DNA from 4 places in the Rhizobium sp. WSM1274 genome. Region 1 is predicted to be linked to each of the others. Evidence: predicted binding sites of a transcription regulator. Region 1 holds the regulator's gene; each other region holds the start of a gene.

Region 1 (2,201 bases):
CATTGACGCCGAAACCGGTTTTCTCGACTGCCGATTGCGCCGCTGCAAGGCCGACGAAGGCAGCGAATGCGGCCGGTTCCGGCGCGCAAAGCGCGATCTCCGTTATGCCGGTCACGCCATTGGCATGCGTCTCCAGCGCGGCGCGGTCGGCCGGCAGCGGATTGATACGCTCGACGGTGAAGAGCAAGAGATCAGGCGCGCGCAGGTCGCCGGCAAAAGCCAGCTTGAAGCCGGCAATCGTCTCGGAGCCGTCCGGCATCGTCATCGGCCGGTTGAACTGCAGCATCTCCCCGGCGCTCGACCCGTTGCCGACGAAATCCTGATGATCGATGCCGGCATCCTTGCTGCCGAAGGCCACCGCCGAAAGCCCCTCCGCGCCGCAACGGAAGCGGAAAGCCCGGTTGCGAGCGGTGAAGACATTGCCTCGTCGCGCCGATGCCTCGCTCTCCTCGACGCTCGCGATCCCGAGCGGCTCCAGATAGGTCTTGTCGGCAAAGAAGACGCAGGCATTCTTCGTTCCGAAGGGATGGCGCGCATCGGCGGCAACGGTGAAGCCGAGCTTGCCGAGCCTTTCGCGCGCCAGATCGATGTCGACGACCGGCAGCACGACATGATCCAGCGGGTACGGTTTGGTGGAATGCGTGTTCATCATATCCCTCCTCAAATCGGCAAGAGATGTGCGACAGCGCCACCCTCAATGCAAGACATGTGTCCAATCCGGCGAATGAAAATAAGAATCTCGACGAGTTGGTTCCAAGTTTTACGGAAATTTAGCTACTTGCGGAACACATATGGAACATATAGTGTCTGTTCTGGATTTGTTTCAATCACGAGGTCACAACGTCGATGCTCACGCGCAAACAACAGGAGCTTCTCCTTTTCATTCATGAGCGCATGAAGGAATCCGGCGTTCCGCCATCTTTCGACGAAATGAAGGATGCCCTGGACCTCGCTTCGAAGTCCGGGATTCATCGCTTGATTACAGCGCTCGAGGAACGTGGCTTCATTCGCCGCCTACCGAACCGGGCCCGCGCGATCGAGGTCATCAAGCTTCCGGAGGCCTACAGCCCCAGCATCCAGCCGCGGCGTGGCTTTTCGCCGAGCGTCATCGAGGGCAGCCTCGGCAAGCCACAGCCGGTCGCCGCTCCTGCCCCTGCAAAACCCGTCGCCGACAACGGCAACTCGGTCTCCGTGCCGGTCATGGGCCGCATCGCCGCCGGTGTTCCGATCTCGGCGATCCAGAACAACACCCACGACATCGTCGTTCCGGCCGACATGCTCGGTTCCGGTGAACATTATGCGCTGGAGGTCAAGGGCGATTCGATGATCGACGCCGGCATCTTTGACGGCGACACCGTGATCATCCGCAACGGCAGCACCGCAAGTCCTGGCGACATCGTCGTTGCTCTCGTCGACGACGAGGAAGCGACACTCAAACGCTTCCGCCGCAAGGGCGCCTCGATTGCGCTCGAAGCCGCCAACCCGGCTTACGAGACCCGGATTTTCGGGCCGGACCGTGTCAAGGTTCAGGGCAAGCTCGTCGGTCTTATTCGCCGCTATCACTGACCTTGGCTAGACCGGGCTCGGTAAAACTATTGCTGCGCCAGTCATAGGCGCGATGGCGCATCCATGGCCGCGACAATGCATCGAATGCGGTTGCCACCTCCAGGCCGGCGTTCGTGAAGCGCAACTCGACGGAACCGGTCCTGCGCAGCGTTTCACCGGTGAAGAGCGTCGCACCTGAGCGGCAGCTGTTGAAGCGCAGGCGGACCGACGTCACGACGATATCGGCGGCGTCGCATGCGGGGCCGAGATAGGCGGCATTGTCGATGACGGCCACGACCTGGCCATTGCCAAGCCTTGATGTGCACCAGGCCTTTTTGACGCAGGAAAAGCGGTTTGCTTCACCGGCCGCTGCGGCTGCACGCATCGCGGTCCTCGCTTCGGTCTGCTGATCGCGGGAAAGCCTGACGCGGCGGTCTTCTCCCTCCGGCGGGATAGCAGGACCATCCAGCATCTTCGGCGGATCATGCGTCGGCAGGACCAGCGCTCTCTGCCATTGGTCGAAGATGAAATCCGGCGGTCGTTCACGGTTGGACGCCATTGCTGCCGCCTCGACGACCGCGACGAGATTGCCATCCTCCGAAATCACCAGATCCGGCGGCCGGGGAACCGGTAGAAGGAACAGGATGAGCGTCGAG
Region 2 (2,201 bases), 1.3 Mb from region 1:
CTGCAGCAGCCAATCGCGAAACAGCGGACTGACCTCGAGCGGCAGTCTGAGGATGACATAGCTCGCCTCGGCAGCACCGGCAGCCTTGGCCGATTCGAGGATGCGCTCCAGCTCGTGGTCGTTCAGCGCCGGGATGAGCGGGGCGGCCATCACAGCCGTCTGGATGCCTGCTTCGGCCAGCGTGTGGATCGTCTCCAGGCGCCGCGGCGGCGTGGCGGCACGCGGCTCCATCGTCCGGGCAAGCTTGCGATCCAGCGTGGTCACCGAGATGCCTACACGCACTAGATTCTTGCTTGCCATCTCCTGCAGAATGTCGAGATCACGCAGGATCATCGCCGACTTGGTGACAATCGATACTGGATGGTTCGCCTTGTTCAACACCTCGAGGATGCCGCGCATGATGCGCCATTCCTTCTCGATCGGCTGATAGGGATCGGTATTGGTGCCGATCGCGATCACCCGCACCTTGTAGCCGGGCTTGGCGAGTTCCCGCTCCAAGAGTTTTGCCGCATCGGGCTTGGCAAACAGCTTCGTCTCGAAATCGAGCCCCGCAGAAAGCCCCATATAGGCGTGTGTCGGCCGGGCGAAACAATAGATGCAGCCGTGCTCGCAGCCGCGATAAGGATTGATCGAGCGGTCGAAGGAAATGTCCGGCGATTCGTTACGGGTGATCGCCGTGCGCGGTTTTTCGACCTGCACTTCCGTCTTGAACGGCGGCAATTCTTCCCACGTCTGCCAGCCGTCGTCGACGGTCTCGCGCTGCTGCGCTTCGAATCGACCTGTCGGGTTCAGTCCCGCCCCACGCCCACGACGCCGATCGACCTCGACCCTCAGACCGGAGGAAACGATCATCGCATCGGCAATATCTGCCGTATTGGCAGGCGCGAATGCGGCCTGCCCTGCCAGGGACTGCTCTCTCATCGGATTCTCCCGCGGCGAAAAGCCATCGCCGTCGCCCGTTTTGCTGATTAAATTCCTATCCGCAAAAAGAGAACAATGCAAGAACAAAATGAGGAAAACGGCGCTGGCAAAAATTTGTGCGGCGCATTATAAATAGTCAATGTTGACGGTTGTTCTCGAATGTCAGGATCAGGAATCTGAGCTGGCACAGACTTTATCGGTACTGGTGGCGGGCGCGGTGGAGGGGCTGGTGAGCGATGTGGTCGTGCTCGATCACGGCTCGCGCGACGGCACCTCGCGGGTGGCCGACGCCGCCGGTTGCCGCTTCCATTCGCAATGGGATATCAAGGACATCGTCCGCGCTGCCCGCGGCGAATGGCTGCTTTTCGTCGAGCCGGGTGCAAGACCCCAGGCCGGCTGGATCGATGAGATCGCCGAATATGTGGCGCTGAACAAGCTGCCGGCGCGCTTCACCGCATCGCGCGGCTACCGGCGCCCGTTCTTCCAGCGTGTCGGCCGGACCGTGCCGCCGCTGGAACTCGGCTTTCTCCTGCCGAAGAAGCAGGCGCTCGCCATCGCCAAAAGCGGCATGCGGCTCACCGAATTCGTCAAGGGCCAGAAGCCGCGCCGGCTGGCGAGTGAACTCATTCCCTCCTGGGTCGCCCGCGCTGCGCGGTAGGTTCGCGACTCTCTCCACCGTTCGCGCAAAAGATGGCACCCAATAGGATTTCGCGCTATAATTCAAATATGGCGCCGTCGAAGCGCCTCGCTTCGCAACGGAATGGCCATGGAATGCCGGTGAACGGCAGAACAGGTCAGTGACAATCTCCTCTTCTGCCGGGTTCCCGGCGAAAGGAGGTGCGTCATGACACGCGGTATGGTCTTCGGCCTCATAGCCGTCATATTGCCGACAATGGTGATCGCGCATCCGCATTCGGCAGCATCGCAGATGATGCGCAGTTGCGCAGGCCGACCCGAAATCGCCAATTTCCTGGACAAGAACTTCGCTGAAAAGCTCACGGCAGTCGGACTGATCAACCAGAACGCCATTCTCGAGGTCTATGCCGCCGAAAGCGGCACCTGGACACTCATCGTCACGGATGTTCATGGCATAAGCTGCGTCCTGCTGTCGGGTGATAGCTGGGACACGATGCCCATCCTGCCAGGCATTGCGACATAACGCATGTCCCGCAAAAGTGTGCTGCGGTTTTGCAATAACGACATGCGTAAAAACGATGACCTGAAGCGCAAGGAGCGAATCTGAAAGATTACGCGCTTTAGGCGATGCCGCTGTTGCAGGC
Region 3 (2,201 bases), 1.1 Mb from region 1:
GGATCGGCGTCAACCATGTGCAAGCCCTGCACAAGCGCCTGCGCTTTTGCAGCGGCCATGCCAACGTGCAAGCCGAGCTTGGCGGCATTCGCATCGACGGCCGACAGCCAGCGTTTCGAACCGCCCCTTGCGACAACTACGAGCGGCGTCTCAGCCGGTATGAACGGATCGGCCCGTCTGACCCGATCCGTCGGCAGCGTCGGAAGAAATACTGATACGACCCTGGTCATCACATGCACCTATGACAAAATCTGCGCTCTCTCCTGCTTTCACCCTGATCAGTTCAGCCAGCCATCGCGCTCGGCCGACACCTGGCACCGGAAGCGGCTCGGACGGCAGGACGGATATTCGCCATCGTGTTGCCGCAGCCGTCGGATGGCCAAAATCCCCAGCCTCGGTCTGCCGCCGCCATCGTCGGATCACCAGGCCGATCGTGCCGGAGCCCTCGGCAGCAAGCTGGAGCCGCCGCGACACCACCATGGGAAGCCGAACCACCTCTCCGACCACAGCCCCAAGGCCGCCAAAACGAAGCGCCTCCTCGAAGCTTTCCAAGACGAACTCCTCTTTAATCGCTTCGACATAGATCACACGATCAGGATGGAGTCCGACCTGGGCCAAGGCCGGAGCGAAGAGGTCGGGTCTAGCAAGGCACCAAACGACCTTGCCTTTGGTTCGGGCAGCAATCCCAGCGGCGAACAACGCTGCGGCCGCACCATCAATCGCGCCTGCTCCTCCCCCGGCGAATTCGTGCAACGCCCCATAGGCTAGCCCGCCACCCGGAAAATGCGCATCGATGTCGGCCACTCCGAATGGGAGGACCGTTTTAGGGCGAGCCACGGCCCCTTCAAGGTGCTGTATGCGATCTCGAAGGTCGGAAATGACGGGGTTTGCGCCAGACTTCGCCATTCGGAGCCTTCTTCAAAATCAAGTTTTCATCTCACTCGAAAGCGGGTATGTTCTTTGTTTGTTCCTTATCGGTATGTGAGTCAATGCGCATGAATGGGCGAGTGTTCCTCGAACTGCAACCTGACCACATGCTGCTGAAGCCGAAGGGCGAATGGATTCAAGCACGTAACGAGGAAGCGTCCACAGGCTCGAAAATGTCATCGATAAGAAAATATACCTACGATGAACAGGCCGCGCTCCATTTCTATGGGGCTCCGCAATTACCATCGAATGCAAAGCGGCAACCAAGGAGGATATCGCGTGACAGAGAATGTGGTCTCATTCGAGGAAAAACGCCTGGAACGTTTAGACGGTACAGTGTTTGGATCGACAGCTGAGGAATCCAAGATTGCTGCTATCGGCTCGCAGATCGAGTTTGCCAAACGCGAGCTTGAAACCGTGCAAGCCTATATCGACCTCGCTTACACCGGAACAATCACAGTCACGATGAGTGATTGCGGTGAACCGCCTCCACAGCAGCCGTTCGCACACCTTGGCAGCATCTTGTCAAACTATGAGCAGGTCCTGTTCGACCGAATTGCCGAGCTTGAATACGAGCAGGAGATGCTCAACTCACCGGCCGATGACGAAGGATATTGAGTGCCATGTCGCAACCTCAGCCGGTGATATGCGACCCAAACCCCAACGCTGCGCAAAAGCAGGGCAAATTCATCCATATCGACATGGATGCCTATTACGCCTCCGTCGAGCAACGCGATCCCGATCTCCGCGACAAGCCAGTCGCTGTCGGCGGTTCGGAGGCCCGTGACCGAAGAGCTGCATGTCCAAGTTGCTCGCCGCAGCATGGCCGTTTGGCGAAAGCGCAATAAATGTCGCTAAACCTAAGACGAAGGCTTTTCCCCGGACCACGTTCCCGCCCGCCCTTGACAAGTGCATCTTGACTTTTGACTTACCAGATTGGCAATCGGAGACCAACGCACGGCCTGGGAATAGCGGCAAGATTTCATCCAGGATAAGCGCATTCATGCTGGGCCAAAGCTGAAGTTAAGTTCCCAAGCCACTACACCCCAGCATCTGTTGTGCCAGTTTAGCGGTTTGTTTACTCGGCATGATACAATGCCAAGCTACTTTGGAGCTGGCGATGGCTGAAACCACAATCGAATGGACGGATGCAACATGGAACCCGGTAGCGGGCTGCTCCATCATGAGCGCTGGCTGCACCAACTGCTATGCTATGCGTATGGCCGCTCGTCTCGAAGCAATGGGCGTGGAGAAATATCGCGGCTTGACACGTA
Region 4 (2,201 bases), on a different replicon from region 1:
ATCCAGATGGTCATCCCACCGGCGACAACGAAGGGAACAGTCAGCATCACGATCAGAAAGCCCTCGTCGGTGTCGCTGAGCCTGAACGACCTCGATCAAGGCGGCTTGTTCGCCGAGGTGGCACGGGAAGACGCGGACATCCCCTCAGTCGACCGTAGGCTCCTGGAATTTTACCAAAATGGATCCTACCAAGCCTTTCTTCGTGAAGCGGTCCATGCGCGCAAGAACATCATCATCTCCGGGGCGACCGGCTCCGGCAAGACGACGCTTTCCAAGGCGTTGATCCGCCATATCCCTTCGAGCGAACGCATCATCTCCATCGAAGACACGCCCGAGCTCGTCATCCCGCAACCGAACCATGTCCGTCTCTTCTATTCCAAGGGCGGCCAAGGGCTGGCGAAAGTCGGGGCGAAGGATCTGCTTGAATCCTGCCTGCGCATGCGTCCGGATCGCATTCTTCTCCAGGAACTGCGCGACGGAACCGCGTTCTACTACATTCGCAACGTGAATTCAGGCCATCCGGGTTCGATCACCACCGTGCACGCCGATTCGGCCAGGCTGGCATTCGAACAGCTGACACTGCTGGTGAAGGAATCCGACGGTGGGCGGGATCTGGAGCGAAACGATATACGCGAGATGCTGAAGATCGCGATCGACGTCATCGTCCAATGCAAACGCACCGATGGCCGGTTTCGGGTGACCGAGATCTACTATCGGGCCGCTGAGGGAACCAAGACCGTCGATGTTGCTCGTGGCGATCGGCACGCTGGCTGACGGCGTAAGTCCTTTGCGCCAACACTCAGCTTGAGTTGGTCCGCCGAGTTACAGGTGTCTGTTGGTCTCGTTCTTTCGCCGTTGCGCTGTTAGTGGCAACTCGCAGACGTTACGTCTTCGGCGTTCGGCTCAACCCCCTGGTTGCCGCCTGGACCGCTCACTCCAGGTCGATCGACTGTTTCAGTTCGTCGATTCTTTTGGACGCTTCCGCCTTGGTCAGATCCTCGGCATAGGCTTCGGGCTTGTGCGCCTGTTCGGACAAGGTCTTTAGATAAGACCGCTGCGCGCCGGTCATCGGCTCGTCGCCGCTGACCCAATCGTCGGGGTCCTTCTGTGTGTTGGACGTTGTCGCTATTTTCGGATTGTCAGTCATAGCGGCCTCCTGAATGCGTTCTCTAAACGTTCCAGGTGGTTCCCCGGTTCCAGCCTCATTTCGATCGTCGCGTTCGGCTCGATTGTCGCCCCTTCATTTGAGCGTAAAGGCCGCACGCCATCAACCGAGGAGAGTGCATTCAATGCAATAGTCGCTCGGTGAATGCGGAAAACGGTGTCCTATCACTTCGCTCGAGAGACCAGCGCGTCGACCGATACTCGTAGTGCGAAAAGCATTCGAGACCGAGTCGCCGATCAAGTCGACTGCTCGCACCTATCACGCGCGGGGTCATCTGGGCCAACGATTACACCGATTGACACCATTCGCCGTGCTACCCCGGCTGTTAGTGGCTGTCGTGTTTGAGCTTTTCGAGATGCTCGAAGCAAACGGCTCTCACCAATTCAAGCAGCGCGGTCGTCCGTTCGCCGAGCCAGGTGAGGGCCTCCTCGCTGATTTCGTAATGTTTCGAATAGCGCGCCTTCACATATGCTTCGTTCAATGTGTTGAACCAAGCACGTTCCCGGTGCTGATCACGCGGGAGGGCTTCGGCCAGCCGACGGTCCTGCTCCTCGGCGAGCGAGCGCAGGAATTTAATGTTATGCGATGGTTGTCCGTAATTGGTGAGAGTGAGTAGAACGCAGGAATAGGCTTGCTCAAGCGATTGATGAAGTTCGAAAGCCGCATTCTCTACATACCCCCGATCTATCGCCACGCGGCCCATTTCCAGGAAACGAGTTGCCGCTCGAAACCTTTGCTCGAAGTGCTCGGTCGCAACGCGGAGCCGATCCTCCATCGAAAGCCTTCCTGGTTCCGCCAGAGGTTCATCATCCAGTTCGTAAAGAACAATGCCTTCCTTGCGAATGTCAGAGAAGAAATACTGCCCCTCCTTGAGGTAGGTATTCACCTCGCGTCTCGAATGCACGATGAAGCTGACTGGCGTTTCGATCGCGGCTTCGTGGGTCAGCCGGTCGGCCGCCTTGTGCCAGTACTCGGCGAACTCGCAGAGCTTGCGGTTGTTGACGATGATCAAGAGATCGAAATCGGAGCGATACCC

What was found. Region 1 encodes LexA, which represses DNA repair genes until DNA is damaged. Its sites were predicted from a motif close to TGTTCNNNNTGTGTTCNG; they were not measured.
Region 2: a site for LexA is predicted at 990-1,007, ahead of N2600_RS02965 (PA0069 family radical SAM protein). Genes of this name have one in related genera too.
Region 3: a site for LexA is predicted at 955-972, ahead of N2600_RS04035 (ImuA family protein). Genes of this name have one in related genera too.
Region 4: a site for LexA is predicted at 1,164-1,181, ahead of N2600_RS26030 (DUF3072 domain-containing protein). Genes of this name have one in related genera too.

Annotation. Positions count from the first base shown of each region.
Region 1 covers NZ_CP104138.1:1,897,974-1,900,174, reverse strand. Annotated here, with positions in the region: gene N2600_RS09660 (VOC family protein) at 1-649, opposite strand, end outside; gene lexA (transcriptional repressor LexA) at 847-1,566, shown strand; gene N2600_RS09650 (ComEC/Rec2 family competence protein) at 1,547-2,201, opposite strand, start outside.
Region 2 covers NZ_CP104138.1:627,563-629,763, forward strand. Annotated here, with positions in the region: gene N2600_RS02965 (PA0069 family radical SAM protein) at 1-921, opposite strand, end outside; gene N2600_RS02970 (glycosyltransferase family 2 protein) at 1,061-1,579, shown strand; gene N2600_RS02975 (hypothetical protein) at 1,766-2,080, shown strand.
Region 3 covers NZ_CP104138.1:842,838-845,038, reverse strand. Annotated here, with positions in the region: gene N2600_RS04040 (Y-family DNA polymerase) at 1-230, opposite strand, end outside; gene N2600_RS04035 (ImuA family protein) at 151-906, opposite strand; gene N2600_RS04030 (hypothetical protein) at 1,207-1,545, shown strand; partial or broken gene N2600_RS04025 (Y-family DNA polymerase) at 1,551-1,727, shown strand; gene N2600_RS04020 (DUF5131 family protein) at 2,048-2,201, shown strand, end outside.
Region 4 covers NZ_CP104139.1:374,812-377,012, forward strand. Annotated here, with positions in the region: gene virB11 (P-type DNA transfer ATPase VirB11) at 1-774, shown strand, start outside; gene N2600_RS26030 (DUF3072 domain-containing protein) at 932-1,147, opposite strand; gene N2600_RS26035 (nucleotidyltransferase and HEPN domain-containing protein) at 1,491-2,201, opposite strand, start outside.